Regions from separate parts of the Geobacillus lituanicus genome, predicted to be linked through region 2. Evidence: riboswitches for the same ligand, from Rfam matches in the RefSeq annotation. Region 2 holds a riboswitch; each other region holds the start of a gene.
What was found. A riboswitch is a leader RNA that binds a small molecule or an ion and turns the genes downstream of it on or off. The one in region 2 is predicted to bind S-adenosylmethionine.
Positions count from the first base shown of each region.

Region 1: it holds a riboswitch for S-adenosylmethionine, as region 2 does, so the genes downstream of both, ACR1UW_RS08265 (hypothetical protein) here and ACR1UW_RS04045 (phosphoadenylyl-sulfate reductase) in region 2, are expected to answer to the same signal.
Region 3: it holds a riboswitch for S-adenosylmethionine, as region 2 does, so the genes downstream of both, ACR1UW_RS05900 (methionine biosynthesis PLP-dependent protein) here and ACR1UW_RS04045 (phosphoadenylyl-sulfate reductase) in region 2, are expected to answer to the same signal.
Region 4: it holds a riboswitch for S-adenosylmethionine, as region 2 does, so the genes downstream of both, metK (methionine adenosyltransferase) here and ACR1UW_RS04045 (phosphoadenylyl-sulfate reductase) in region 2, are expected to answer to the same signal.

Region 1 is NZ_CP194773.1:1,633,499-1,641,112, forward strand. It holds gene opp4B (oligopeptide ABC transporter permease) at 1-118, shown strand, start outside; gene ACR1UW_RS08255 (ABC transporter permease) at 140-1,048, shown strand; gene opp4A (oligopeptide ABC transporter substrate-binding protein) at 1,062-2,846, shown strand; SAM riboswitch class I at 2,897-3,001, shown strand; gene ACR1UW_RS08265 (hypothetical protein) at 3,085-3,408, shown strand; gene ACR1UW_RS08270 (VOC family protein) at 3,424-3,807, shown strand; gene ACR1UW_RS08275 (PaaI family thioesterase) at 3,988-4,470, shown strand; gene ACR1UW_RS08280 (PaaI family thioesterase) at 4,730-5,146, opposite strand; gene ACR1UW_RS08285 (IS110-like element ISGka2 family transposase) at 5,322-6,458, opposite strand; gene hutG (formimidoylglutamase) at 7,194-7,614, shown strand, end outside.
Region 2 is NZ_CP194773.1:811,638-819,251, forward strand. It holds gene ACR1UW_RS04010 (arginase family protein) at 1-189, shown strand, start outside; gene ACR1UW_RS04015 (acylphosphatase) at 289-573, opposite strand; gene ACR1UW_RS04020 (sirohydrochlorin chelatase) at 643-1,389, opposite strand; gene cobA (uroporphyrinogen-III C-methyltransferase) at 1,400-2,176, opposite strand; gene cysC (adenylyl-sulfate kinase) at 2,593-3,204, opposite strand; gene sat (sulfate adenylyltransferase) at 3,217-4,377, opposite strand; gene cysP (sulfate permease) at 4,409-5,482, opposite strand; gene ACR1UW_RS04045 (phosphoadenylyl-sulfate reductase) at 5,498-6,205, opposite strand; SAM riboswitch class I at 6,502-6,608, opposite strand; gene ACR1UW_RS04050 (DUF1128 domain-containing protein) at 6,745-6,969, opposite strand; gene ACR1UW_RS04055 (low molecular weight protein-tyrosine-phosphatase) at 7,173-7,614, shown strand, end outside.
Region 3 is NZ_CP194773.1:1,160,595-1,168,208, reverse strand. It holds gene ACR1UW_RS05920 (IS4 family transposase) at 1-713, opposite strand, end outside; gene ACR1UW_RS05915 (hypothetical protein) at 1,026-1,490, opposite strand; gene ACR1UW_RS05910 (HD-GYP domain-containing protein) at 1,484-2,440, shown strand; gene metC (cystathionine beta-lyase) at 2,479-3,657, opposite strand; gene ACR1UW_RS05900 (methionine biosynthesis PLP-dependent protein) at 3,661-4,764, opposite strand; SAM riboswitch class I at 4,964-5,074, opposite strand; gene ACR1UW_RS05895 (GTNG_0744 family esterase) at 5,493-6,221, shown strand; gene ACR1UW_RS05890 (YjcG family protein) at 6,260-6,784, shown strand; gene ACR1UW_RS05885 (GNAT family N-acetyltransferase) at 6,781-7,215, shown strand; gene spoVIF (sporulation-specific transcription regulator SpoVIF) at 7,333-7,590, opposite strand.
Region 4 is NZ_CP194773.1:2,968,528-2,976,141, forward strand. It holds gene ACR1UW_RS15150 (hypothetical protein) at 1-101, opposite strand, end outside; gene ACR1UW_RS15155 (YtzC family protein) at 234-497, opposite strand; partial or broken gene ACR1UW_RS15160 (hypothetical protein) at 619-843, shown strand; gene mnmM (tRNA 5-(aminomethyl)-2-thiouridylate-methyltransferase MnmM) at 954-1,541, shown strand; gene tbcS (tetraprenyl-beta-curcumene synthase) at 1,599-2,681, opposite strand; gene ACR1UW_RS15175 (gamma carbonic anhydrase) at 2,901-3,443, shown strand; gene metK (methionine adenosyltransferase) at 3,512-4,723, opposite strand; SAM riboswitch class I at 4,853-4,967, opposite strand; gene pckA (phosphoenolpyruvate carboxykinase (ATP)) at 5,436-7,022, shown strand; gene ACR1UW_RS15190 (Rpn family recombination-promoting nuclease/putative transposase) at 7,147-7,614, opposite strand, start outside.

The DNA.
Region 1 (7,614 bases), 820 kb from region 2:
GCGGGATTACAGCGTCGTGACGGCGCTCGTCATGATTTCCGGCCTGGCGACGCTGGTGGGCACGCTGTTGTCGGACATCATTTTGAGTGCGGTCGACCCGCGCATCCGGATTGAGTAGGGAAGGAGGAAGGCAGCTGACATGAAAGCGGAAATCAGCGGCCCAACGCCGGCCGGAGCGAACATCGAGAAAAGCCCTTCCGCCTTTTCGATCATGTGGCGGGAGGTGGTTCGGGATCGGCTCGCGCTTGGTTCGCTCATCATTTTAGGAATCCTTTTGTCGATCGTCTATGGCGTGTCGCTCTTTTTGGATCAAGAGGAAATCGTGAAAGTGGATTTTCTTTCCATCTATTCTCCGCCGTCAGCGGAACACTGGCTTGGCACAGACTACGGAGGGCGCGACGTGTTTGGCCAGCTCATCATCGGCGCCCGCAATTCGTTTACGATCGGGCTGGCCATTACGCTCATCACTGGGGCGATCGGCCTCATTGTCGGATTGGTGGCCGGCTATTTCGGCGGCTGGATTGACAATGTCATTATGCGCATCATCGATTTTATTCTCGTTCTGCCGTTTTTGATGCTCGTTATTGTTTTTGTCGCCATTGTGCCTAAATATAATGTATTGACGTTCATTTTGATCATGAGCGCGTTTTTGTGGACGGGCAAAGCCCGGCTGATCCGCGCCAAAACGCTGGCCGAGCGCGAGCTGGATTATGTCAGCGCGTCAAAAACGCTCGGCACGCCAGATTGGAAAATCATTATTTTTCAAATTTTGCCCAACCTCAGCTCGATCATTATCGTCAATTTGACGTTAAGTTTGGCGGGCAACATCGGCATCGAGTCCGGGCTCACGTATCTTGGCTTCGGGCTGCCGGAGAGCACGCCGAGCTTAGGGACGTTGGTCAGCTATGCGACCAACCCGGATGTTTTGCAAAACAAATGGTGGGTTTGGTTGCCTGCGTCATTGCTTATTTTAGTGATGATGCTGTGCATAAATTTCATCGGCCAAGCGCTGAAACGTGCGGCTGATGCAAGACAACGACTAGGATAAGGGGGAAGAAAATGTGAAGAGAAAATGGCTGGCGGCTCTCGCCGCGCTCTTGCTCGTGCTCGCCGGGTGCACGGGCAAATCCGACACAACGAGCGGAAAGGGCAACAATAACGAAAAACCGGCGGCTCAGAAGGAAGACATCAGCAAATTCCCGATGACGGTGAAAAACGACGGGAAAATCATCGATGGCGGCGTGTTGAAATACGGCCTTGTGTCCGATACGCCGTTTGAAGGGACGCTCAGCTATGCATTCTACACCGGAGCGCCCGACGCAGAGATTTTGCAATTTTTTGACGAGTCGCTTTTCCGGACGAACGGTGACTATGAAATTACAAATGATGGGGCTGCCACGTATGAGTTGTCGGATGATAAAAAGACGATGACAATCCGTATTAAAGACAATGTGAATTGGCATGACGGCCAGCCGGTGACCGCTGAAGACTTGGAGTATGCGTATTTGGTCATCGGCCATAAAGATTACACCGGCGTCCGCTATGGCGATGCGCTCATCCAAGGGATCGTCGGGATGGAAGAATATCACAGCGGCAAAGCGGATAAAATTTCCGGCATTAAAGTCATCGACAAAAAGACGTTGACGATCACATGGAAACAGGCCAATCCGTCGGTGTTGACTGGCATTTGGGCGTATCCGCTGCCGAAGCATTACTTGAAAGACATTCCGATCAAAGACTTGGCGAAATCGGATAAAATCCGGAAAAACCCGATCGGGTTCGGTCCGTTTAAAGTGAAGAAAATCGTTCCGGGCGAGTCGGTAGAGTTTGTTCGCAATGATGACTACTGGGCTGGCAAACCGAACTTGGAAGGCGTCATTTTGAAAGTCGTCAGCCCGCAAGTCGTCCTGCAAGCGCTGAAAAAAGGCGAAATTGACGTCGCTGAGTTCCCGACTGACCAATATTTGAACGCGAAAGGGACGAAAAACATTCAGTTTATCGGTAAAGTGGATTTGGCGTACAACTATATCGGCTTTAAACTCGGCCATTGGGATGCGAAAAAGCAGGAAAACGTAATGGACAATCCGAAATTCCAAAACAAAAAACTGCGCCAAGCCATGGCGTACGCCATCAACAACCAAGAGGTGGCCGACCGCCTGTATCATGGTTTGCGCTTCCCGGCGACCACGCTGATCCCGCCGTCGTTCCCGGGCTATCATGACAGTTCCATCAAAGGGTATACGTACAATCCGGAAAAAGCGAAACAATTGCTGGATGAAGCGGGATATAAAGATGTGGATGGCGATGGCCTCCGCGAAGATCCAAACGGCAAAAAATTCAAGATCAACTTCTTGGCGATGAGCGGTGGGGACATCGCTGAACCGCTGGCCAAATTTTATATGCAATGCTGGAGAGATGTGGGCCTCGATGTTCAGCTTGTAGACGGACGCTTGGCGGAGTTCAACTCCTTCTACGATATGGTCGAAAAAGACGATCCGAAAGTGGATGTCTACGCCGCCGCTTGGAGAACTGGAACGGACGTCGACCCGTACGGATTGTACGGCCGCAACGTCATGTTCAACTACTCGCGTTGGGTGAATGAGAAAAACGATGAACTGTTGGAAAAAGGCCATTCCGAACAGGCGTTTGACAAAGAATATCGACGGAAAATTTACAGCGAGTGGCAAAAGCTAATGAACGAAGAAGTGCCGGTCATCCCAACGTTGTATCGTTCCGCCATCTATGCGGTCAACAACCGTGTCGCCAACTTCACGGTCGATCCGAGCTCGAAGCTGACGTGGAAAGATGTCGGCGTCACGTCCGAGCAACCGGAAGTCGAACAATGACGATTGTTGCCTTTGATGATGTACGATAAGATAGAAGATAAATTGCATACGTCTTATCAAGAGTGGGCGAGAGAACGGGCTTGATGACCCCACAGCAACCTGCCGCAGGCAAGGTGCTAACACCCGCAAAGCGGTTTCGCTTTGGATGATAAGAACGGCTCATGACCCCTTTCGCATCATTCCGAGGCGAAGGGGGTTTTTGTCGATAGGGGGTGAAGGGGGAATAGTGAAGAGGGACATGTCGATCCGAGCTTGCATGGCCGCTCATCTCCCTGCCGCAGCGTTCGCCGTTTGTGTCATGCGCTGTGTGCAGGCGGAGCTCATCCGGTTTGACTCTAAGGCGGCGGTGCATGTCGACCGTGGGGACGGATACGTTCATTTGTATGGGGAAGCGCAAGGAACAGCCTTTTCGTTGTTGTTGACCAACAGTGAGGCGGACGAATGGAAGGCGGACGGACCGTACGCCCTTGACCGCTACATATGGACAGAGCTTGGGAAAAAAGGGATTTTCCCGATGCAGATGACGCCGTATTTACAAGCAGTATGGTTAATGGAGTCATAGAAAGGAAGAGGACGAATGGCAGTCAAAAAATTTGAGCATGTCGGTATTCAAGTGAAAGACATCGAGGCATCGAAAGCGTTTTATCAAAACGTCGTCGGCTTGGAGCTGCTCGGCGAAATGATTCATACGAACGGCACGATGAAATTGGCGTTTTTAGGGATTGACGGCTCGATCATTGTCGAGCTGATCGAAGGATACAATCCGGATTTGCCGACGGAAGGAAAAGTGCACCACGTGGCGTTTACGGTCGAAGGCATCGAGCAGGAAAAAGAACGGCTTCAGTCGCTGGGTGTGCCGCTTGTGTGGGAAGAAATAACGACACTTCCGAACGGGGCAAAATATTTGTTCTTCCTCGGGCCCGACGGCGAATGGATCGAGTTTTACGAGCCTGCTCGATAAATGGCGTCACGCTAGGCGGCCAGCTGTTTGGGCCGCCTATGAATTTGCCGTCTGGCGATTGGCGCTTCGTTCTATTTTTCTTCGTATGGCCTTGCCTGCCGCTAGACAACAACCGTCCATGTAGGAGTCGTCGTCTTCTCGATTCAATGGTATACTAGAAAAAGAGAGGGGGAGGATGACGTGGAAGAAATGATCGTGCACGCGATTCAAGACGACTACCCTGATGAATTCGCCTGGTGCTACGGCTGCGGGCGTCTGAATGAACAAGGCCACCATTTCCGCACCGGGTGGCGGGGCGACAAAACGGTGACGGTGTATACGCCGCGTCCGGAACATACGGCGATTCCAGGGTTTGTGTACGGCGGGCTGATCGCCTCGCTCATTGATTGCCACGGCACCGGTTCAGCGGCGCTTGCCTTGCATCGGAAAAACGGCCATGAACCAGGGAGCGGGGAAACGCCGCCGCGCTTTGTCACTGCGTCGCTTCACGTCGATTTCGTCAAGCCGACGCCGCATGGCGTGCCGCTTGTCGCCGTCGGCACTGTGACGGAGATTCATCCGAAAAAATGGAAAGTGGACACCGAAGTGTTCGCCAACGGCGAACTGTGCGCCCGCGGTCAAGTCGTCGCGGTCGTCATGCCGAAAACGTTTGTCCAGGGATGACAAGCAAACGAAAAGCGCCGGAGGGCGGCTGTTTTTGACAGCGCTTTCTCCGGCGCTTCGCTCGTTGCGCTCGATCCCGCTTGGGAAAAAGCGGACATCTTCACAAGTGACATGTTCATCCTTGGATGGCGGGGCGAAACAGGTTGCCGATCGAACGCTTCTAGGCATGACTGCTGCCAACAGCCCGATTCAGTTGGACCGGTTTGGCGTCTGCCTCGGCGCCAGCGTTTCACTTCCCTTCCATAAACGAAAGCGCTTTTTACGGTTTATCCATAATCAGCACCGAGGAGGTCGCGCTCGCCACTTCTTTGCCGTTTTGCCGGACGACGGCAGTCACGTAGGCGACAGTTTTCCCGAACTTTTCCACTCGCGCTTCCACTTCAGCTTCCCCTGCCGCCGCGGGGCGGTGAAACGTCGTCTGCAAGTTGATGGACGCGTGTAGCTGGTCATCGCGAAGCAAGGTCGTCACCGCATACGCCATGAGAATATCCGCCGCCGCTCCGACGAACCCGCCCATGATCACCCCGTTGCCGTTGAGCAGCGATTCGCTGATCGTCCATACGCCTTTCGCATAGCCGTCTCGGGCTTCCGTCAGGCGGACGCCGAGAGTTTCGTCGCATGGGGGCGGCGCGCTTTTTCCGGCAATGACGTCATGCAAGCTGGTAATTGGCTTCATCTCGAACATCCTTTCTGTCATCCATTGCGTTTCCGTGAAAATCCCCACCACTTGGTGAGTGCGGTATACGCTCCTGATCCGTGAGGGTATACTGAAAATGGCCAAAAAAGGCAATAGGAAAGCAGAGGTGCCCGATTTTAGGCATCTCGTATAACCTGTCTGCCTTTTGGCTAGACTAAATAAGTTGTGGTTGGCGGAACGGCTCTTTGCGGGAGATCATGCAAAAGATGATCACCAACATCCGCCGAGCAATGGCGATGAGGGCTTTTTTCTTCCCGCATCGGGCCGCCAACGACCAAAACTTTCGGGACAAGGGATGCGTCTTGGATCGAGCTGCTGACCATGCCGCCTCGCATAACGCCGATCGGAGATGGGGATTGCCTTTTGTCGTGCGCGTGCTCTTTCGCTTTCCGGCGCTTTCATGGTTGCCGGGGGACAATCCAGTCCATGAAGCCGCCCGTTCCGGCGTTTCAAAGACGCTCATGTCGGTTCCCATCTCGGCTATGATGACGGCGGCGGTTTGTTTTTTCACTCCGGGCATGGTCATCAGCAGGTTCACTTCCTCGCGATACGGCTCGAGCAGGCGGTCGATGTGCTGGTCGACTTCTTCGATTAACTGCTCCAATTCCTCAACGTGTTTCCACAAGAGGCGAAGGAGACGGAGCTCGTGTTCGGTCAAGGTGCCGAGCAGCGAATCGTACACCGCTTGCTTTTTCTTTTTGAGCCTTCCGCGCAGGCATTGATCCAACTCGTCCTTGTCCACGTATCCCTTCTCAAGCAGCCGGGCGAGGATGTCTTTTCCGGAAACGCCGAAGAGATCGGAGAGGACCGAGCCGAGTTTGACATTGGAAGACTCGAGCACTTTTTGAATCCGGTTTTTCTCCGAAGTCAGCTGTCCGACCCACTTTTTGCGGAGGCGGGTAAAATCCCGCAATTCGCGAATATCCGCTGGGGGGACGAAACTTTTTTCAACGAGTCCATGGCGGAGCAGCTTGGCGATCCACTCGGCGTCAGAGACATCGGTTTTTCTTCCCGGGACATTTTTGATCCGCTGCGGATTGGCCAGTGTCAAGTCGACATAGCCCTCGAGGAAGGCGAAGACCGGTTTCCAATACACGCCGGTGGATTCCATGGCGACATGGGTAACGCCATGTTCTTCGAGCCACTCAAGCAGGTCGCCAAGTCCCTTCGAGAACGTGGAGAAGGTTTGAATGTCCTTTTGAATGTGTCCATCTTCTTCCCATAGCGCGCAGGCGACGATGGTTTCGGCATGAACATCCAATCCTGCGCAGCGAGGATAGATGACATCCATGATGAAAATCCTCCTTTTCGATGATCGAGTGCGCAAACAGCGAATCCACGGGAGAAATGCGGCAGTTTTCCGTTCGTCGTCACCTTTCCTCCGCATCGGGAAAGGGCGGACAATGGGTGGTGCACCCAGTGGATTCAAACACTTTTCCGTACAGGGTCTAAGCCACCATTAAGCATAACGTCCTGTTGAACTGTTTGCGCCTATTCTTCATTATGGGAAGAAAAGGGGGATTTTCATCCCTGGGTGGAGGGCAAACCATTGCCCATGGATCTTTTCCGTGAAAATGCATGCGCCTTGAGCAGTCATTTTCATGCCGGGTGGAGGGCAAAGCGCGCTGCCCATGGATCTTTTCCGTGAAAATCCCGTCGGCAAGCGGTCATTTTCATCCCCGGGTGGAGGGCAGATCGCTGCCCATGGATCTTTTCCGTGAAAATCCCGTCGGCAAGCGGTCATTTTCATCCCCGGGTGGAGGGCAGATCGCTGCCCATGGAACTTTTCCATGAAAATGGGGTCATTTTCATGCCCGGATGGAGGGCAAAACGCCGCCCGCGGATCGTTTCGGTGAACATCATGGATCCTAAAGCAGCGATTTTCATCGGGTGGTGAGCGAAATGAGCTCATGGATGTTTTATTCGCCAAACGGCGGCGATTTCCTCTTTTCGCGTGCATGGGGAGGAGAACGGCAAAGCTGTGGCGAAAGAAACAAGCAGCGGATGATGGAAAGGAGATGGTCTCATGTATCAACCGCCAGACGCCGGCCGTTGGACGGGACGGATTGACAGCGTGAGCGATGAGCAGACGTTTCGCCTTCATCAGCGCATTCGCTTGCTCGATTTGTCCAAGCCATTGGAGACGGTGGAACGAGCGGCGGCATTCATCGGGTTTGCGTGCGACGAAGGAGTGCGCCGCAACCAAGGACGCCAAGGGGCGAAAGAGGCGCCGGCCGCCGTCAAAGCGGCGCTGGCCCGGCTGCCTTGGCATCTTCCGGAAGGGGTCGTTGTCTATGACGCAGGCGATGTCGTTTGCGTCGATGAACGGCTCGAACAAAGCCAGACTGAACTTGGGAAGGCGGTCGCCCGCCTGCTGAAAAACGGGATGGCGTCTATCGTGATCGGCGGCGGCCATGAGACGGCGTACGGCCATTACTTGGGCGTTC
Region 2 (7,614 bases):
GCTTGTTTGCGCCTTCTGCTATTCTATAAAAAAGTGCTCGGCGTGGACATATGCGGGGAGTACCCGCAAGCCGCTGTCGATGTATTCCATCCATTTTGCCGTGAAGCGCAGCAAAAAAATGAGCGCGCAAATACGGCCATTTTGGAGACGTGTTTTCAATATGCGGCGCCGCATTTGCGGCCGGCTTAAGCAGGACGGATGGTGATCCCGCTTTTTCATTGGTGGAAAGAGCGCTTGGCGGCAGACGGACAACGTCTGCGCTGGGAATAGATCCAAGCGGTGCAACAGTCAAATGCCGCTTCCGTACACAATGCGGAACTTAGTTTCGTCAGGGCGGACGGGGCGCGGCTCAACGTGCATGCGGGAAACTTTGGCAAACATCGTGCCGGCTTCAATCGTATCCAAAAACAGTTGGAGCGCGCTTTCATGCCCTTGGGCTTCCATCTCCACCGTCCCGTCATCGTTGTTTTTCACCCAGCCGGTCAGCTGGCGTTTGAGCGCTTCGTGTTGGACGAAATAGCGAAACCCGACGCCTTGCACGCGCCCTTCGACCATGACATGAACCCGTTTCATCATGATGAAGCCCTCCTTCGCTGCGGTCGCTTCGCTTCCATCATACCATGAAAAAAGGAGCTTGTCTGCTCAAGCTCCTTTTTTCGCTGCCGACAGCGCCTGCACCTGTTGTTGAATGAGCGTTACAAGCCGCGGATGATACCCTAAGTATGAGCATAAATGCCACTGTTGATCGGAAACAGGCATCGCTTGCAGCTTCCGTTCGACTGTTTTCATTAAAACGCCGGTAAACAGCAAATACGGCACGATAAAGACGCGCCGGTATATGGATGCCTGCGCCCGCTTGAACCCTTCGTCAAGCGTCGGGCGGATGGCGGCGAGAAAACAAACGTCAACGTGCGGCACGCTCGTTTTTTCTTGCAAGCGCCGGGCGATGGCGGCGATGTCGCGCTTCGTATCCGGGTCGCTGCTGCCGCGGCCAATCAGCAGAACCATTGATTCATGATCAAGCGGCGCCGGCTGCTCGCCGATGCGGTCGATGATGATGTCAATCATTGCATCGTGGACGCCAAACGGCGCTCCGCAGACGATCTCCAAAGACGGATGGCGCTGTTTCGCTGCTTTAAGCGCAGCCGGAATGTCCTGTTTGGCATGTCCGGCGGATAGAAGCAGCAACGGGATGACGATCACACGGGTTGCCCCTTGGGCGGCGCAACGGTCAACGCCGGTCGCAATATCCGGCTCAGCCAGCTCAACGAAGCACAGTTCTTGAATCGGGATGTCGATGGCCGCCTTGCATTGTTCAACGAAGCGGGCTGCTTCTCGGCGCGCAGCCGGAACCCGGCTGCCGTGGCTGACGTACAAAATGGCTTCCATCGCCATTGCCTCACGAGGTGGCGCCGGCGGCTGCCGATGATGACAGCAACCGCTCAAACCATTGAATGTTGGCGCGCAGCCGGACGACATCCCCGATGATGACCATGCTTGGATTTTCGATGCGTTCTTTGGCGGCAATAGCGGCGATTGTCGCCAGCGTGCCGGTGACCGTGCGCTGGATGGGGGTCGTTCCCCACTGAATGATCGCCGTCGGCGTATCCGGCGCCTTGCCGTATTTCATCAGCTGGCCGCAAATGTATGGCAAATTGTGGACGCCCATGTAAATGGCGATCGTATCAATGCCTTTGGCGAGGCTTTCCCACTTAATGTCTTCGCGGGTTCCGTCGCGGCGATGCCCCGTGACAAAGGCGACGCTGGAGCTGAACTCGCGATGGGTGACAGGGATACCGGCGTAAGCGGCCGCCGCGATGGCCGATGTGACGCCAGGGACGATCTCAAACTCGATCCCGTGCTGAACGAGCGCTTCCGCCTCTTCACCGCCGCGCCCGAACACAAACGGATCGCCGCCTTTTAAACGGACAACTGTTTTTCCTTTTTTTGCATGCAGAACGAGTGAACGGTTGATCGTTTCCTGCTGCATAGCATGGTAGCCGGGCAGCTTGCCGCAAAAAATGAGTTCAGCGTCTGGCTTGGCATATGCCAGCAAGTCTTCATTAATGAGGCGGTCGTACAAAATGACGTCGGCTTGTTGAATGCATTTCAACCCTTTGACGGTAATGAGTTCCGGATCGCCGGGGCCGGCCCCGACCAAATATACTTTCCCCATCGTTGTTTCAGCCCTTTCTGTCGTGATCCCGTCAGCTGCCGGCAGCAGTGCAAACGTTCCGTTGACGGGCGTGTTGATTAACCATTAAAAACCAGTTGATATCGCTCTATTCCTAGCTTTTCTGCCGTAGTCGGCAAGCAGTTCGCTTGCCGTGCCGACTGGGCATGCGTACAGCATGCCCTCCTCGAACAATGAACGCTTTGCAGGCAAATGACATTTGCCCGCCGGCGTTCTTGTTCGTGGGAAGAGGCAGAAAAGCTTGTGTTCAGCCATATGATTCTGTGTTTTTAAGTAAAGTAATGGATAATCAACACTCGTGTTCCGTTGAATTTCATTGTAAACGGCCTGGCCGTGGCATGAAAACGACTTTGTAAAATCGTCTCCCACTCTTTTTTCGAGTGGGAGACACGGTATCGTTAATGGGTTTCCGATGCGGGGATGAATCCGCGCTCCCGCAAATACGCGAGCACTTGCTCGACACATTCGTCCACCGAATAACGATGCGTTTCGATGGTCAGCTCCGGCGCTTCCGGCGCTTCATACGGCGAATCGATGCCGGTGAATTCGCGGATTTCCCCGCGGCGCGCTTTTTGATACAGCCCCTTTGGATCGCGCTTCTCGCACTCCTCAATCGGGCAGTTGACATATATCTCAATGAATTCGTCTTCCTCGACTAAGCGGCGAACGAGCGCCCGGTCTTCGGCAAACGGTGAAATGAATGCCGTTAACACGAACTGGCCGCTGTCGACAAACAGTTTGGCGACTTCGCCGATGCGGCGGATGTTTTCTGTCCGATCGGCGGCGGAAAAGCCGAGGTCTTTATTGAGCCCGTGGCGGATATTGTCGCCATCGAGAACGTAATTTTGAATGCCAAGCTCAAACAGCCGTCTGGAGACGGCGTTCGCCACCGTCGATTTGCCGGATCCGGACAGGCCGGTGAACCAAAGGACGGCGCTATGATGGCCGTTGCGTTGGCGGCGATCTTCTTTTGTCACCGATGTATGATGCCAAACGATATTCGTGCTCATCTCGCTCCTCCTTTAGCGTGTCGACGGGGTGACCGTTTCGCGTTGTTGCAGCCCTTTGATCAAAACGGCGGCCACTTCCGGACGGCTGAATGTGCTCGGCGGCACTTGGCCGTTGCGCAACATTTCACGGACTTTCGTGCCAGAAAGGACAACGTGATATTGCGCGTCGTGCGGGCATGTTTTCGTCGATGCCATGCCTTCGCATTTCGTGCAATAAAAGCTGTGTTCGAAAAAGAGCGGTGTAATGCCAAGCTCTTCGGCCGTAAAGTTCGAGAAGATTTTTTGCGCATCATACGTGCCGTAATAGTTGCCGACGCCCGCATGGTCGCGGCCGACGATGAAGTGCGTGCAGCCGAAGTTTTTCCGCACCATGGCATGGAAAATCGCTTCGCGCGGACCGGCATAGCGCATCGCAGCTTGGAAGACGCCCAAGAAAACGCGGTCTTTCGGATAATAGTTTTCCAGCAGCACTTGATAGCTTTCCATCCGGATGTCGGCCGGAATATCGTCCGCTTTCGTTTCGCCGACGAGCGGGTTTAAAAACAAGCCGTCCACGATTTCAAGCGCGCATTTTTGAATGTATTCATGGGCGCGGTGAACCGGGTTGCGCGTTTGGAAGCCGACGACGGTATTCCAGCCGAGTTCGGCAAATCGTTTCCGCGTTTCGGCCGGATCGAAATAAAACGGAGCAAACTGGCCTTTGTCGGTCCGTTTGACGAGCGTAACCGCTCCGCCGACGTACACATCTGGTTTTTCAAACAGCTTGCGCACGCCCGGGTGAGCGAGTTCATCGGTTTTATAGACGAGCTTGGCTTCTTTCGTTTTATCCGGGCGGTAAATATCGGCGATTTCAATGACGCCGTAGACGTCGCCGCCATAAACGAGTTTCGCTTTGTCGCCGACAGCGAGTTCACTCGCTTTTTCTTCCGTCACCGCCAGCGTGATCGGAATGCTCCAGACAGTGCCATCAGCGAGGCGCATCGTTTCTACGACCGCATCGTAATCGGCTTTCGTTAAAAACCCGGTGAGCGGGCTGTAGGCGCCTGTGCCGATCAGCTCAAGGTCGCTTAGTTCGGCTTTGGACAGCTCGATCGTTTTCGTTGCTTCATCGATTGGGTAATCCGGATTCCAACGGTTGATCAATGTGCCGCCATGCGGAATGCTCAAACTCATGTTCATAACCTCCTAGATTGATAGATGTTCATTAAATGCCGCCGCCATGTTCATGAAGCGAACGCTCTTCTTCGGCGACTGTTTTTTTTAAGCTGATGACGCCAAGCGTCGCCAGGCAGACGCTGAAGATGGCAATCACCGTGTAAACATCGCTGTCAAGCAACAGTTTCACAAGGCTGTACGAAATGACAAGGGAAAATATTGGCGAAACAAACCACACTTTCAACAGTTGCACGACAATCCGCTTTTGCCAAATCGACATCCCGCTTTTCGCCGTGCCGATGCCGATGATCGCCGATGTCGTAATCTGCGTAAGCGGAACAGGCAAACCAAACAGCGACGAAATGATGACGAGCACGGCTCCCGTGCCGGAAATGGCGCTTCCTTCAAACGGGGAGAAGTTTGTAATTTTCTTTCCGTTTGTTTCTAACACGCGATGCCCAAGCAACAGGGCGCCGGCAGCGACAAACAAGCCGCCGAAGATAGTTGCCGGCCCGACCGCCATCAGCCCGGCGCCGACGAGCGGCCCGACGGCATTGGCCACATTGTTCATGCCGGCGGAAAACGCCTCGAGAAAGCCGGTGACAACGAGCAAGGCCATGAATGTTTTTTGCCAGCGCCCTTGTTCAAGCTGCGGATATTTTCGCTTGAGCGCCAAAAACCATTTGCCGACAGCCAGCGTAAACGAAAAGGCGACGATCGGGATCACGATCCATACCGACACGATAAACAGCAGCTTATGAAAGTACACCGCCTGATAGGCGATGCCAACGCCGACGACTGATCCGACGGTGATCTCGCTCGTCGAGAGCGGAATGCCCATGATGTTCGCCGCAAAAAGTGAAATGGCCGCCGCCGTTAAAATGATGACGACGATTTTGACGGTGAGGATCGAAGACGGAATAATGCCCGACCCGATCGTTTTCACTACTTCTCCGCCGCCGAGGCTGCCGAGAAACACGCCGATGCCGCAAAGAAGGAGGGCCATCGACTTTTTCGGAATGGCGCCCGACCCGTACGCGACGCCCATCGAGGCGGCCGCGCCGCTCGCCCCGATGTTCATGGCGAAGAAAAAGGACACAATAAAGGCAATGGCAAGGAGCATATCGTTGTTCTCCCCTTATGTGAGATGGAGCCCGCACTCCGTTTTCCCCTGGCCGGCCCAGCGCCCGGAGCGCAAATCGTTCGGATCCGATGCCGGCGCTGTGCAAGGGGCGCAGCCGATGCTCGGGTAGCCCCGGTCATGGAGCACGTTGTACGGAAGACCGTGTTTATATACGTAATTCCAAACGTCTTTCCACGTCCAATGAATGAGCGGGCACACTTTAATGGAGCGGAATTTGTCGTCTTTATTGATGTACTCGACATGGCGCCGCGTCGGCGACTGTTCGCGGCGCAAGCCGGAAATCCAGGCGGTGACGCCGGTCAAGACTTCCCGCAGCGGAATGACTTTGCGCAACTCACAGCATTTGTTCGGATCGCGTTTCCATAGTTCATCGCCGAACTGTGCAGCCTGCTCCTCCAGCGTCAAGTGCGGCTGTTTCATCACGATGCGGAGCGACGGGTATTTTTCCTGTACGTTCGCGATCGTGTCGTACGTCTCTTGGAAATGCAGCCCTGTATCCAAAAAGACGATTTCCGCATCCGGCTTGACTTGGGAAATCAAATCAATGAGCACAATCCCTTCAATGCCGAAACTGCACGCATAGACAATGTCATCGCCGTATTCGCGGTACGCCCAAGCGAGGACAGCCAGCGCCCCTTTTGTTTCATCGTCGGACGGAAAAGACGGTTTTTCGGCCGTTTCCCATTGGTCATATGTGAGCATCGTTTCCCCCTCCTTAAAATCAAAGAAAATCAACGTAATTAGTCGGATATTCATCCGGCAACGGGCAGCCTAGCGATAAAAACGCCCCTTCCATTTCGGAAAGAGCGGAAGAACGAGGGACGCCTTATCTTCCACCTGAATCCGTGACAGAAGTGTATCAAAAATGCTGGGAAACCCAATCGTGTCGAGACTTCGACTCCATTTCGAATGTTCACCTATTAGGTGAAGAACCCCGAGTGCAATATTTTGTTGATTGATCCAGTTTTCTTGGCAGCTTTGAACGCGTCTTTATCACGGATTCAGGTTCCAAAATGGATCCCATTTTGCTGGAATTAGCACCTTGCCAAACGCGGCAGGTTGCCGGGGTTCATCGGGCCAGTCCCTCCCCCGCTCTTGATAAGCGTATGTAGTTGTATTTAATTGATTAAAATTTTAACACAATTGGCGCTAATGTCAATCCTAGTTTTTCGATAGGAATTATTTTTTTTATATACATAGGCAGCTTCGCGGCGCTTCCATTCGGTGACGGAAGGAGAGGATTACCGCTTGCGCAGGCTCCCGAGCTCCTCGACAATGGCTTGTATTTCGCTTGGACTGAACGTTTCACGCTTCATGACCATGTCGTAAATGTCTTTCAGTTCGTCATACCACGCCTCGGAAAAATGGGACGGCTTAATCGCATCAAAATTGAGCACTTTTAATTTTTTCTTCAGCTGTTCAACCATATATTCGACGTTTTCTGCCGACGGTTTCGATAAATCCATCGTTCCGCTCCTTTCGTGGCAGGTTATCATGTATTGTACCACACCGGCGGGGAAAAAGGGGAGAGGCAATATAGTCCGCGCCAGCGTTAGGTGGTAAAATATAGGTGCATGTGCACGAACTGCTAGAAAGCGGCTATCAAGCGCTTGGATGAAAAGGGAAAACTAATGCCAAGAAAACGGGATGGAAAGGAGTGGCTGCTTCGATGGTCAAAGTGTTGTTTGTTTGCCTCGGCAACATTTGCCGTTCGCCGATGGCGGAAGCGGTATTCCGTCATTTGGTGAACGAACGGGGGCTTGACGGACAGATTGTCGTTGATTCAGCGGGAACGGGCAGCTGGCATGTCGGGGAGCCGCCGCATGAGGGGACAAGGCGGATTTTGAGTGAAAACGACATTGACTATTCCGGCATCCGCGCCCGGCAAGTCGGGCGCCGCGACTTGGAGGAATTTGATTACATCATCGCCATGGACGCCGCCAATTTGAGCGATTTGCGCCGGCTCGCCGGGCCGAATTCGCCGGCGGTGATCGCCCGGCTGCTTGATTTTGTCCCGGATCGGGAAAAAGACGATGTGCCGGATCCGTATTATACCGGGAATTTTGCCGAAGTGTACCGCCTGATTCGCTCCGGCTGCGAGCATTTGCTTG
Region 3 (7,614 bases), 350 kb from region 2:
TTCGTTCCTAACTGGCAAGTAAAATCCGCCACAATAGAAGAAGAGGAGGAAGAAAGGCGCTTTAGGCTCTTTTTTTGATGGATCTCGACATTGTCTTTCATCCGAATCACAAACGGTTGCTTCTGTTCGACAAACCGATCGAGGCGTTCAATTTTAAAGTACGCTCGATCTTCGACAAGAACCGTTTGTACGTCTGTGAGCCGCTCTCCCACCGGTCCATCGTGGCGCAACCCTACGGTTTCTACGATGTCGCTCGGCATTTGTTGCTCAGGGGAATACGCGACGTGCATTTTCACTCCGGATCGTTCCCCATGATAGGGTGCCCATGTCAGGCGGTTTTTCCCCACGGTGACGGTCGTGGAGTCTACTATACGCAATGCTTTTGGAAAGCGAAGCGAACGGCGGGTTTGGCGATTGCACTTAGAAACAACCAAAGCAAATAAGCGCTTCATCACCTCGTACGGAACTTCTTTCGCTTTCTTAGAAACCGTCGAGTAATGAAACGTCGGCAATCCGTACATTTTCGCCACATCGGCACCATGACGGAAACTTTTCCATTCGTGAAGTGCCGCCAGCAGAAAAAAATCAACCAACGTGCGCACCGTAAACGTCCGCGAAGTGTCATGGTAGCCAACGGCTTCGGTAATCGACTGGAGATCTTCATCAGAAACAATTTTTTGCATCAAATTTGGGAGTGTGGTATGCTTGTGCATAGAGAGCACCTCCTAGGTTTGTTTGTGTTGTTACTTACATTCTACAGGAAAGGTGCTCTTTTTTCTATGTTTTTTATGGATATTATTGGTTAATCAACACGCCTGATAATTATTATTCTCTTATCAATGTTTTTAATTCCTTTAAAAAAAATTAAACCTAATTTATTCAAAATGGGGCTAACTTTTATTGGTATTTTAATTATTATTGTATTTTTACTTGTAACAGGAATATATGATCCTTATGCAGATCACATACCAAGCAAAAAATAAAGGGGCTGAATGCTTTTCGGCAAGCCCCTTTATTTTTTTATATTAGTAATGCCATTTAGTTCCTTCGAAATTATCGTGCCAGTGGAATTTTGTAGGATGTCCCATAGCTGGTGAGCAATTTCTCGTACCATCACAATATTCTGTGCTGTCCCATTTATCTAAAGCGCATTGAGGTGTACGCATCCAAACCGCAAATACCCAATAGCAATCGCTTCCTTTGAAGTGGGTCCAGTCATGCACATGTCTGCCATCTGAATCTACGCCATTATAATCATTACAAGGAATATGAGGGGATTTATGGCTCTGAATAGTTATCGTCCCCGTGTTATCCATGCTATTATCGTTATGATTGTCGTTTTCATCTATAGCAGGATGCATTTCATCCAAAAAATCTTTAAGAGGAATGAGAGCCTTAAATTGATATGTTTTTGATTGTTCTATCAAACGAGAATTTGCTTGCAAAGGCTGGGGGAATTGATGAAAAACGCACGCCGCTTCCGGTGCCACTCAAAACCAAATTGCAGCTGACGGTCTTGTTCAGCAGCACATTTCCTGTTTTATTGTTCAGCTTAGCGATGGAAATCAAATGGTCGCTCGCCGGACCGAGTGCATCCCATTGGTCGTATTGGCCCTGGGCAGCCGTGATTTTGCTGTTTTCGATCGCGTTTTCCGTTTTCTTGACTCGCTTGTTGGTCGATGAGATCCATGAGCCGGTCAGTGTGCTGTTAAGTCATATGAAACGGGCGGAAAACGAAACGTATAAACCCGTCGCCCACAATGTGTATACCGATGAATTTGCTTATTTACTTCGCGGATTTAATCATATGATCGACGCTGTGCATCGACGCGACCGAACGAACAAAGAACTGCTCAACCGTTTCATCACTGTCCTGACAGCGGCGCTTGACGTCCGCGATCCTTATACATCTGGGCACTCGCTGCGCGTGGCCCGTTACGCACTCGCGATTGGGGAAAAGCTTTCCCTTCCGAATGAACAGCTTGATGCCTTGTATCGCTCCGCTCTACTGCATGATATCGGAAAGATCGGCGTTCCCGATGCCATTTTGCTTAAAGTGGGAAAGCTAAGCGATGATGAATTTACCCGGATCAAAAAACACCCCGCCCTTGGAGAAGCCATTTTGCGCGAGATTAGGCCGATCGAAGCGATTGAGCCGCTGTTAGCCGGCATCCGCTCCCATCACGAACGCATCGATGGGAAAGGATATCCAGACGGTTTAACAGGCGACGAGATTCCGTTGTTTGGCAAAATCATCGCCGTGGCCGATGCATTTGACGCCATGACTTCGGATCGTCCGTACCGTAAAGGGATGGATATTCATCAAGCGGCAGACATCTTGAGAAAAGGAAAGGGAACCCAGTGGGACGGCGAACTCGTCGATCTCTTTTTGAAGCACTTAAAAGAGGAGCGGCTGTTGTCAACCTCAGCGGCATCTTGACCCGCCCGCCGAGCTGTGAAGGCTTGGCGGGCTGATGGCTATGGCGTTGAAACTGACGGCCGCTCCTGAACAAACGACAACGCCTGCTCAAAATCGGCGATCAAATCGTTGACATCCTCAAGCCCGACGCTCAGCCGCAACAAGCCGTCGGTAATGCCGCGACGAAGCCGCTCATCTTTCGGCATGGCGGCGTGCGACATTTTCGCCGGGTGCGATAAAATTGACTCGACCGCCCCAAGGCTGACGGCGAACACGGGCAGGCGGACGTTTTGCACGAACGTCCGGGCCGATTCTTCATCGGCTAAACGGAACGACAGCACAGCGCCAAACCCGGCCGCCTGATGGCGCTGGATGTCATGGCCTGGGTGGTGCGAAAGCCCCGGATAATACACATCTTCCACTTTCGGATGGCGCGCCAAATACTCAGCGATGGCCAGTGCGGATTCGGACGACTGCTTCAGCCGGACGTGGAGCGTTTTTAATCCCCGCAGCACAAGCCACGCATCTTGGACGCCAAGGATGGCGCCAAACGCGTTTTGCAGTTTGTACAGCTCTTTTCCCAACTCTTCATCTTTCACCACGGCCAATCCGGCGACGACGTCGCTATGGCCGGCTAAAAATTTCGTGGCGCTGTGAAGGACAATATCGACGCCAAGGTCAAGCGGCCGCTGCAACGCCGGCGTCATGAACGTATTATCCAAGAATGTCAAACAGCCATGCGCCTTCGCCAGCTTGACGACGCCTTGAATATCGGTCACTTTTAACAATGGATTGGACGGCGTTTCCATATAAATGACTTTCGTGTTCGGCCGGATGTTTTCCGCTACTGCGTTTAAATCGGTCATATCGACAAACGTATATTCAATGCCAAAGCGGCCGAGCACCTCCGTAATCATCCGGTACGTGCCGCCGTAGACGTCTTCGGTCACGAGGACGTGGTCGCCTCGGGACAAGAGCAAAAACGCCGTCGAAATGGCCGCCATGCCAGAAGCGAAGGCGAATCCGCGCACGCCGCCTTCTAACGCCGCGATCGTTTCCTCGAGCGCCTCGCGCGTCGGGTTGCCGGAGCGGCTGTAGTCGTATTTGCCGAATGAATCGAAATCGAACTGATGGAACGTGGAGGCGTGCTGGATCGGCACGCTCACCGCTCCCGTGTGGCGATCGACTTTCCATTCATTGTGGAGCAGTTTCGTTGAAAACGACCATTCCCGTTCCATCGCTTACACCTCTTTCATGTTTTTCAATGCCTGCGCCAAGTCGGCGATTAAATCATCCGCATGTTCGATGCCGACCGAGAAGCGGAGCAGCCGGTTGCAAATACCGTTTTGGATGCGGATTTCCTCAGGAATGTCCGCATGCGTCTGCGTCGCTGGGTACGTAATAAAGCTTTCGACTCCGCCCAGGCTTTCCGCGAACGTAATGAGGCGCAAGCTTTTTAAAAACCCGTTCACCCACTTTTCATCGGCAATCCGGAACGACAGCATCCCGCCTCTTCCTGGATATAAGACGTCTGTAACATCTTCATGTTCGCGCAAAAAGGCGCTGATGCGCTTGGCGTTTTCTTCATGCTGGCGCATCCTTAGCGCCAGCGTTTTCATCCCGCGAATCAACAGCCACGAATCAAACGGCGACAAAACCGCGCCGATGGCGTTCTGATACTCGGCCAGGCGTTGACAGAGCTCCTCGCCCTTGGCGACGACAAGGCCAGCCAACACGTCGTTATGGCCGCCTAAATATTTCGTGGCGCTGTGGATGACAATATCGGCGCCTTGTTCGATCGGGCGTTGAAGCACCGGTGTATAAAACGTGTTGTCAACGATCAACAAAAGCCCATGCCGCTTGGCGAATTCGGAGACGGCGCGGATATCGGTCTCATGCATAAGCGGGTTCGTCGGTGTTTCCAGGAAAATCGCTTTCGTTTTTTCGGTGATACACGCTTCCACCGCAGCGAGATCAGCAAAATCGACGTAATGGAATCCAAGACCATACTTGCGCCAGCCGCGCTCAAACAGGCGGTACGTCCCGCCGTAAAGGTCGGCCGATACGAGAAACTCGTCTCCGCTCTCAAACAAGGCGAGCACTGTCTGAATGGCGGCCATGCCGGAGCTGAACGCATAGCCTTGGTCGCCGCCTTCCAGTCTCGCGATCGCTTCTTCGACGATTTTGCGCGTCGGGTTGCCGGTGCGGATATAGTCAAACCCGGTCGACTCCCCGATGCCGGCATGGCGGTAGGCGGTGGAAAAATAAACTGGCGGGTTGACCGTCCCCGTCACCGTTTCGCTCCGGTTGCCAATTTGCGCTAACAACGTCTCTAGTTTCTCCATCTCATCTCTCTCCTTCTGTTGAAAATTCCATCATGGATCAACAACCAACCACTTAACGCCCAACGAAGCGCCGCTGTTGGTCAAGCAGCGGCTGAGGGCCTTGATCCTCGACGCCTCTCGGTTGAGGGAACAGCCGCTTGAGCAAATAAAAAAAGTCTTCTAAGAAGAAGACTTTTCCATACGCACATGGTCATGCTTCTTCTTATCTGCCGAATTGAATGCTCAATTCGCTGGATTTAGCACCTGGCCGTCGGGCGGCTGGTTGCTGAAGCTTCATTGGGCCAGTTCCCTCCGCTTCTCTTGATAAGAACCGCTGCGTATTTAATTTTGTTAATTGTTAATTTAGTGAACTACCCACCACCTACACTTCGCTTAGAGGTGGGGGCTTCAAGCGACTTGTGTGTGTTCGCCGAACGGTAAGCCACACACAAGAACCCTTTACGCTTCCCTTCGTTCCGAAGGTGTCCGTTCTAACCATATTCTATCATATTCGTTGGCTAACGCCAACCGAAATTCATCTCCCACTTTCACTTCGTTTAGAAGTGGGATACTTCTTTTGGAAAAAGATGTTAGAAAATTGTAACGCATTCCGGCCATTTTTGCAAGTCATTTTTTTTGCCGGCGCCAATGTTCGGCAAGTTCACGAAAAATTCGAGCCCTTCGTTAACATCTTTTTGCCTAAATATGTTACAATAACAAGTGAACTTGCGCTTTCATGGAGGATGATCATGGCGACAGCATCAGGAACGATGCGCGATTATACGCTTTACAGCAGGGAGCTGCAAGAAGAAATCGGGTTGCTTGTCTACTTGCCAAGCAATTTTTCTCCGTTGCATAAATATTCTTTATTAATCGCGCAAGACGGCAAGGATTATTTTATGTACGGAAAAATCAAAACCGTGATCGAGACACTCATGGACGAAGGAACGATCGACCGAACGATCGTTGTCGGCATCCCGTACCGGAACGTCAGCGACCGCTACGAGAAATACCACCCAGCCGGTCGAAAAAACGAAGCCTATATCCGCTTTTTGGCCCATGAGCTCGCGCCGTTTTTGGATCGCGAGTTGCCGACGTATCAAATGGGCAAAGGACGAGCGCTGATTGGCGATTCGCTGGGAGGAACCGTATCGCTTCTAGCCGGTCTGTTGTATCCGCATACATTTGGAAAAATCGCCATGCAGTCTCCTTACATTGACGACTCGGTGCTCGAACGCATCCGCGCGTTCCGCGCCCCGTCGCTTCTTTCCCTTTACCATTCCGTCGGCGCAGAAGAAACGGCGGTCAAAACGACGGACGGCCATGTACGCGATTTTATCACCCCGAACCGGGCCGCACGGGACTTATTGATCGAAAAGCGGTTTCCCTACACGTACCATGAATTTGCCGGCGGGCATGCATGGACGTATTGGCAGCCGGATGTGCCCCGGGCGGTATCGGCCATTTTGTCGCTGTAAATAACGGCAAACGAACCATCTGAAGGAGGGAAAGCGGAATGAAGTACGTCATTGTCATTTTTCCGCCAAAGCGGATTCAAGACTTCGCCAACTCGTACCGGAAGCGGTACGACAGCCATTACGCCCTCATCCCGCCGCACATTACATTGAAATACCCGTTTGAGGCGGATGAGGAGCAAATCAAAGAAATGACGAAAGAGCTGCGCCGCATCGCAGCGGAAACGGAGCCAATTCCGATCAAAGTGACGAAATTCAGCTCGTTTTACCCGACAAGCCCTATCATTTATTTGAAAGTCGAGCCAAACGAAGTGCTGGAACGGTTGCACGAGCAGCTGCACAGCGGCTTGTTTGCCGGGGAGCCGGAATTCGTGTTCGTGCCGCACATTACAATTGGCCGCGATTTGCCGAATGCGGAATACGCTGACGTCTACAGCCAACTGCGGCTGCAAAACGTCCATTTTGAAGAGACGGTCGACCGGTTCCACCTTCTTTACCAGCTCGAGAACGGATCATGGACTGTCTATGAAACCTTTATCGTTGGAGGAAAGGAAACGGGAGAATGAACGTCGCCATTGGAACAACGGAAGACCGCGCGTTGTATGAAGACGCGTTGCGCGTCCGTCGGATTGTATTCATCGAAGAGCAAAACGTGCCGGAAGAAGAAGAAATCGATGCATTTGAACATGAATCGTTCCATCTCGTCCTATACGATGGCGAACAAGCAGTCGCAGCCGGCCGGTTTCGCCTGGTCGATGAAGGGGTTGGCAAAGCGGAGCGCATCTGCGTTTTGCCGGCTTACCGCGGCCGCGGCGTCGGCCGGATGGTGATGGAGGCGTTGGAGCAGCTTGCGAAAACAAAAGGGGCGAAAACGGCGAAACTGAACGCCCAGACGCACGCAGAACCGTTTTACCAAAAGCTCGGCTATACGACCGTCTCCGGCGTCTTTATGGACGCCGGCATCCCACATGTCACGATGGTGAAATCACTCGAATGATGGCCATAGAACAGCCTCGTCTACACTGATCCAAGGCTTGGGATCATCGAACATCGTTTCGCTCTCCTGAGCCAAGCAGAGCAAAAGGGAGCTTTGCGCACGCAAGCTCCCTTTTGCTTATTTTTTGTTGTTCAACATATTGGCGATCGTGTTCAAATCAATTTGTTTGCCGTTATGGACGATCGCCTTGACGATTTGATCCTCAAGTTCTTTTGGCACTTTCCGGTTGGCAATTTGCGCCACCCGCTTCACCACTTGGCGCACCGTTTTTTCATCGCTGAAATTGGCGTTTTGCAGCGAGTTGGCGAGCTCAAAAACGTCTTTCATATTGACACCTGTTTTCTGTTCGATGTTTTTAAAAAATTGCTGATCCATCGTTCCGCCTCCTTCTCCCTGCTA
Region 4 (7,614 bases), 1.1 Mb from region 2:
AGTTTCACCGGATCAAAGTCTTGGCCGAGTTCCAAATCGTTGTTGTTGTGACCGTTGCGCGTTTTTTGCTCCGGGTTCGTTTGTTTCAGACGTCGCTTCATTCCTTGTTCCTCCTTGTGTTCGCCATCAAGCAGACAGCCGCCCTGCGGTTGCTTTCCGTTTCACCGGTCAGGCAACATCCGCTTGTTATGCACCAGGACCTTCGATAGCGGCCATCGTGCAAAGCTCTTGTTTCATCGGTCAAGCAAGATCATCTCGTTTTGCAGCTGCTCAAGCTGAAGCCGCATCCGATGCAGCTGTTCGCGCTGCTGGGCGTTGCAACTTCGCGCCAAGTGAGCCAAATCGTTGACTGTCTGCTCAAGCATTTGCTGGGCGTTTGTGTATTCCGTGATGTTGTAGTGCTCTTGCTTTTGCGCTTCCGTATATTGTTCTTTCGCAAAGCGGATGACGTCTTCGCACCGCTGCAAAAATTCTTCCACCGATTGTCTTGTCGCCATGCGCTCACCTCTTTTCATGATGTTCCCTCATCTTTACTATGCGCCGACGCTTTCATCTGTATCACGTCAATGATTGGCAACAGTCGCTTTTTGCCGCCATCCGTGGTACAATGCAAGGATGATGCCATTTCAGCACAAGGAGAGAACGGCCGTGACAAACGCAATCCCATTTCCATATGCCGCCGACGGAAAACGGTATCACACATGGAACTGCCATTTGCGGCAAACGTTCGGCCAAAACGTGTTCAAAGTCGCCCTTGACGGCAGGTTTGACTGCCCGAACCGCGACGGGACGGTGACGTATGGCGACTGCACGTTTTGCAGCGCCGCCAGATCGGGCGATTTTGGCCCGATGTGGAGCGTCAACAAATGGGAAGGGCTAAACGCCATTGACGCTGAACTCAAGCGGCGGGACAGCTTTCAAGGAAAGCGGCGCGAACAGGGGGTGGCAAACGCATGGCCATCATGAATATTTTGCCGTTTGCCCGTTTTTTGCTAGGCGGCGCGCTCGAAGAAGGCGACATCGCCGTCGATGCGACGGTTGGCAACGGCCATGACACCGTCTTTTTAGCCGAGCTCGTCGGGGAGCGCGGGCATGTGTTTGGTTTTGATATTCAAGCCGAAGCGATCGCGGCGGCCAGAGCCCGCCTCGCCGAACACGGGCTGGACGGGCGGGTGACGCTGTTTCAGACAAGCCATAGCCTGCTGCTCGAAACGCTCCCCGACTCCGTTCACGGACGCATCGCCGGCGCCGTGTTCAACCTCGGCTATTTGCCGGGCGGCAATAAGCAAATCGCCACCAAGCCGGAATCGACGATTCAAGCGGTCGAGCAGCTTCTTTCCATCCTAAAGCCGGGCGGCATCATCGTTCTTGTCGTCTACCACGGCCATCCGGAGGGAAAGCGCGAACGCGACGCGCTCCTTGATTACGTCCGCTTTCTTGATCAACGGCGCGTCCATGCCTTGAAATACGAATTCATCAATCGGCAAAACAACCCGCCGTTTTTGATCGCACTCGAGAATCGGGCGGATGGGGGCGCCTGATTCCGTCCGATCCGCCGACGAACCACTGCTCTCGCCAGTACAAGCAAACGGCTGCCCTTACGAAAAGGACAGCCGTTTTTGTTGCTCCTGCCAAAAGCGGTACGCTTTTCCGTTCCAATAAAAAAACATCGACGCCGCCCCGCCGGCGCGGACGAGCCGGCGCGCCAGCCGGTGCAGACCGCGTTGCTTTTTCACCTTGGCATCCGACAAATACAACCCAAGAAGCCCTCGGTGAATAAGGCGGTGAAACTGGCCGTGCGGAAGGGCGCTGACATGGCGGTCGGCCTCTTCGATGAAATGGCAAAGCCGCTCAAGCATCACCGTTTCATTCGGATAGTAAAAGCAAAAATTCAAATCGCCGCCGGCTCGATCTTCCTCTTGATCGATCAAATAGTCGAGCAAAATGTGCAGCCCTTGAATGTATGGAAAATAACCGTCGCGCACTTGTCTCGCCATCTCCAGCGGCAGCGATTCGCCAAACGCATAGGCGACGAGACAGAAAATGCCGAGCGTCGAACCGGAGCAGGCGGAAAACTCATACCATTCCATCGGCGGCAAGGCGTCTTTGTATTGCGCGAACCATTTCTCCAACCGCGGCACCCGCTCGCTCGCTTCGACATGTTTATGTACTTGCAAGTCGCAATAATATCCGGCCAACTCATGTAAAAACGGGGCAATCGTCTCGTAATGGCGCACCGTCTCGAGCACCTCTTGGCACGTGCGGACGAGCGCCGGCAAATAGCCGCCGTCTTCCTGCTCGCGGCGATGGCGGTAATAGTTCGACGGCTCGGCGCCGATTGTCAACGCGTCCGGCATTGAATCGTGCAAGGCGCGAAAGTCGAGCGGATCAAGCGAGGTGCTGCGGTCGCACAAATTATCCAAATAATCGCTGATCGTCTGGTAAGCCACGATAAAGCGGATGCAATCCTCCATGTTTTCTCCGGCCAAAAGCGCCAAAATGGAGCCGCCTTCGCAATGGAACGTTTTCGACGCGATGCTCGCCAAGGCCTGGCGCCGAAGCTCCGGGTCGGGAATGCGCTCGGCCTGGCGCCGCCAATAGGCAAGCTCGCGGTGGACGAGAGGGAATACATCGCGATAAACCATTTTCATTAACGCAATCGGGTGTGTCGGGATTTTCAATTCGCTCACCTCGGGCGCAAAACACCGTGATCTTGTCGCCTAACCTGTCATCGGCAAAGGGGCGGATACGCCGTCTTTGCCAGCTTCATCCTCTAGTATTTCCATTTTCAAGACCGAAGCAAACCGAAAGGGCGCGTTCGCTTTCGTTGGCGATTTGGGCGCCTCGTTGTACAATACATGGTGAACGATCGATTTTGCCATAGAAAGGAACGAACGCCCATGATCTATCCGTACAAAGGAAAAACGCCGCAAATCGCCGCCTCCGCCTTTATCGCCGACTATGTGACGATCACCGGCGATGTCGTGATCGGCGAAGAGACGAGCATTTGGTTCAATACCGTCATCCGCGGCGACGTGGCGCCGACGGTGATCGGCAACCGGGTCAATATCCAAGATAACTCAATTTTGCATCAAAGTCCAAACAATCCGCTTATCATTGAAGACGGGGTAACCGTCGGCCATCAAGTCATTTTGCACAGCGCCATCGTCCGAAAAAACGCGCTCATCGGCATGGGCTCGATCATTTTGGACCGCGCGGAAATCGGGGAAGGCGCATTTATCGGCGCCGGCAGTTTAGTGCCGCCGGGCAAAAAAATTCCGCCCAACACGCTCGCCCTCGGCCGCCCGGCCAAAGTCGTCCGCGAACTGACGGAAGACGACCTCCGCGAAATGGAGCGCATCCGCCGCGAATATGTGGAAAAAGGGCAATATTACAAAGCGCTGCAGCAAGCCGCGCGTCCTCACGAAAAAGAGCTGCCGTAATCCGGCAGCTCTTGTTCTGTTGCGTTTGCCGACGCCTGAAACGACTCGCGCATCCGCGCCGTCCGGCCTTACTTGTTCGCCAGCGCCAGCGCTTGTTCTCTCAGCGTCGTCGCTTTATCAGTGCGCTCCCACGGCAAGTCGATGTCCGTACGCCCGAAATGCCCGTAAGCGGCCGTCTGTTTGTAAATCGGGCGGCGCAGGTCAAGCATTTTGATGATGCCCGCCGGGCGGAGATCGAAGTTGCTGCGCACGACCTCAATCAAAATGTCTTCCGACACTTTGCCGGTGCCGAACGTATCAATGGAAATCGATACCGGACGGGCGACGCCGATCGCGTAGGCGAGCTGCACTTCGCATTTGTCGGCCAGTCCTGCCGCAACGATGTTTTTCGCCACATAGCGGGCCGCATACGCCGCCGAGCGGTCGACTTTCGTCGGGTCTTTGCCCGAGAACGCACCGCCGCCATGGCGGGCGTAGCCGCCGTACGTGTCGACAATGATTTTCCGCCCCGTCAGCCCAGCATCCCCTTGCGGACCGCCGATGACAAACCGTCCTGTCGGGTTGATGAAATAGTTCGTGTTCTCATCAAGCAGCTCGGCCGGCACGACCGGTTTGATGACATGCTCCTTAATGTCGCGCTCGATTTGCTCTTGCGTAATTTCCGGATGGTGCTGCGCGGACACGACGATCGTATCGACGCGCACCGGTTTGCCGTTTTCATCGTATTCGATCGTCACTTGCGTTTTCCCGTCCGGCCGCAAGTACGGCAAGACGTCCGTTTTACGCACTTCCGCCAATCGACGCGCCAAGCGGTGCGCAAGCGAAATCGGCAGCGGCATCAATTCTTCCGTCTCATTGCAGGCGAACCCAAACATCAATCCTTGGTCGCCGGCGCCGATCGCTTCAATTTCCTCGTCAGTCATCTGACCTTCGCGCGCCTCAAGCGCCCGGTCCACCCCCATCGCAATGTCCGGCGACTGTTCGTCAATCGACGTCAGCACCGCGCACGTATCGGCGTCAAATCCGTATTTGGCGCGCGTGTAGCCGATCTCCCGGACCGTATCGCGGACGATGCGCGGAATGTCCACGTACGTTGATGTTGTGATTTCCCCACTCACGAGCACCAGCCCGGTCGTCACGCTCGTTTCGCAGGCGACGCGGGCGTTCGGGTCTTTTTCCAAAATGGCATCCAAAATGGCATCAGAAATTTGGTCGCAAATTTTATCCGGATGTCCTTCTGTCACAGACTCTGACGTAAACAAGCGGCGTTTGGCTGACATTCGGTTTGTTTCCTCCTCTTAACATAATGTGGCGACACGGAACTCATTTCCCTTTTTCCCTTCGCAATATAAAAAACCTTTCCTGTAACGGCTGAGGAAAGGTCATGGCAATCGTATTGCTTCCTTTCACTCTTATCGTTCAAGGACTGCGCCTTGCCACAGGTTAGCACCATTTCACACATGTCCAGTTGTGACGGTTGCTGGGCTTCATCGGGCCTGTCCCTCCACCGGCTCGGGATAAGAGTATCCGTTCAATGAATTATCTTATCGCAATTGAAGGAACAAAGTCAACCGCAGAAGTGAATTTTTTATCATCCCGCTTCCGCGCACGAACCCAAGCAAAGGAGGAATGAGCGCCTTTCCCTTGCCTCCATAAAACAAAGGGAAGCTAAACGCAGCCCCTTTGTTTTGTATAGGAGGGGAGCGCGTCTATATAAACGTGCCGCTTCCGGCTGCATGCTTGAACAAGACGAGGCGGATTTGGCAAACGTATTGCCGATTTGGGTCATCACTGCCTGCTTCCTTAATAGCAAGACAGTAAGACAACCCGGGAACGGCCGCCTCCCGCTTGAAGCCCAGGCGGGAGAGCGTGCAAAATCTGAAAAATAGGCAAAATAAGTTCAAAAAAACCCACACAATTAGTATGGACTATTAATAAAAATGTGTTATACTATTTTCAAGAGTGATTACAAAAAGAAGGCAGGTTGTGAACATGGGGATCGCAAACATGACAAATAAGCTGGATGTATTGCTGCAAAAACCGTACGTACATCACCAATTGTCCGCCGCCGAGCTCGTCGAGAAAGTATTGCAGCGGAACGAAGGACGGCTGACCCACACCGGGGCGGTTGCCGTGACAACCGGCAAGTACACGGGGCGGTCGCCGAAAGACAAATACATCGTCGAAGAACCGTCCACGAAGCAAACGATCGACTGGGGAACGGTCAACCAGCCGATCTCTCCGGAAACGTTTGAGAAACTGTACGACAAAGTGCTCGATTATTTAATGAAACAAGATGAACTGTTCGTCTTTAAAGGCTTTGCCGGCGCCGATCCGAAATACCGGCTGCCGATTCAAGTCGTCAACGAATTCGCCTGGCACAACTTGTTCGTCCATCAGCTGTTCGTCCGCCCGAGCGCCGAGGAGCTCGCCGCGCACGAGCCGCAATTCACCGTCATTTGCGCGCCGAACTTTAAAGCCGACCCGAAGGTGGACGGGACGCGCTCGGAAGCGTTCATCATCATCTCGTTTGAACGGCGCACCGTGTTGATCGGCGGCACCGAGTATGCCGGCGAAATGAAAAAATCGATTTTCTCGGTCATGAACTATGTGCTGCCGGAACAAGGCATCCTGCCGATGCACTGCTCGGCCAACGTCGGGCAGGAAGGCGACGTCGCCCTCTTTTTCGGCTTGTCGGGAACGGGAAAAACGACGCTCTCGACCGACCCGAACCGCCGCTTGATCGGCGATGACGAACACGGTTGGTCAAGCCGCGGCATTTTCAACATCGAAGGCGGCTGCTATGCGAAATGCATCAAGCTATCGCGCGAGAAAGAGCCGCAAATTTTTGACGCCATCGGCTTCGGCGCGGTGCTCGAAAACGTCGTTCTCGATGACGCGACGCGGGTGCCGAATTACGACGACGGCACGCTGACGGAAAACACACGCGCCGCCTACCCGCTTCAGGCGATCCAAAACATCATCGACCCGAGCGTCGCCGGCCATCCGTCCACGATCGTGTTTTTGACAGCCGATGCGTTCGGCGTCCTGCCGCCGATCAGCAAGCTGACGCGCGAACAGGCGATGTACCATTTCTTAAGCGGCTACACAAGCAAGCTCGCCGGCACCGAACGCGGCGTCACCGAACCGGAAGCAACGTTCTCAACGTGCTTCGGCGCACCGTTTTTGCCGCGCCCGGCCGTTGAGTACGCGGAAATGCTCGGGCAAAAAATCGCCGAACACAACGTCCGCGTCTTTTTGGTCAACACCGGCTGGACAGGGGGGCCGTACGGCGTCGGAAGCCGCATGAAGCTCGCCTACACCCGGGCGATGGTGCAAGCCGCCGTCGAAGGGGAGCTCGACAACGTCGAAACGGTCAAAGATCCGATTTTCGGCCTCGCCATCCCGACCCGCGTCCCGGGCGTGCCGGATGACGTCCTGCAGCCGCAAAACACATGGGCCGACAAACAAGCATACGAACAAAAAGCAAAAGAGCTAGCGCAAAAATTCCGCGCCAACTTCCAAAAATTCGCCCACATCGATCCGTCCATCGAAAAACTCGGCGGACCGCTCGTTTAACAAGACCCCAACCGGACAGGGAGCCGTTCCCTGTCCGGCTGTTTTTTCGAACGCATAAAATGATTGTCGTCGATCCCCCGGGATTTTTGTACGATTGGAGGTCGACGACAATGCGAAGGCGGGTTTACTTCTTCAGCTGTTCAATCTTTTCCGCCGGCAGCCCGGTCAGTTCGTGGATCGTGTCGACATCGTACCCTTTCGCCAACATTTTCTTCGCGACGTCGATTTTCCCTTCCTCGATCCCTTTTTGACGTCCCTGTTCAATCCCTTGCTTCATCCCTTGCTTTATTCCTTGTTTCAACCCTTGTTCGATTCCTTGTTTGACTCCTTGTTGAATGCCTTTCTCGATTCCCCGCTGTTCGTATGAGATGATGAGCTCCATCACTTGTTTCGCTTCCTTCGTCTCCATTTGGCTCACCTCGTTTCGCAGTTGGATTTCCTCCGCTTCGGACAACCGCAAATACGTTTCAAAAAACCCAAACAACAGCCGCTGCTTCGCCTCATCGAGCTCGAGGCGGACTAGCATGCGCAAAAACTCCTTTTTCACTTCCACCTTCTCGCTTTCATTATACCCCATTTTGCTTAACAAGGC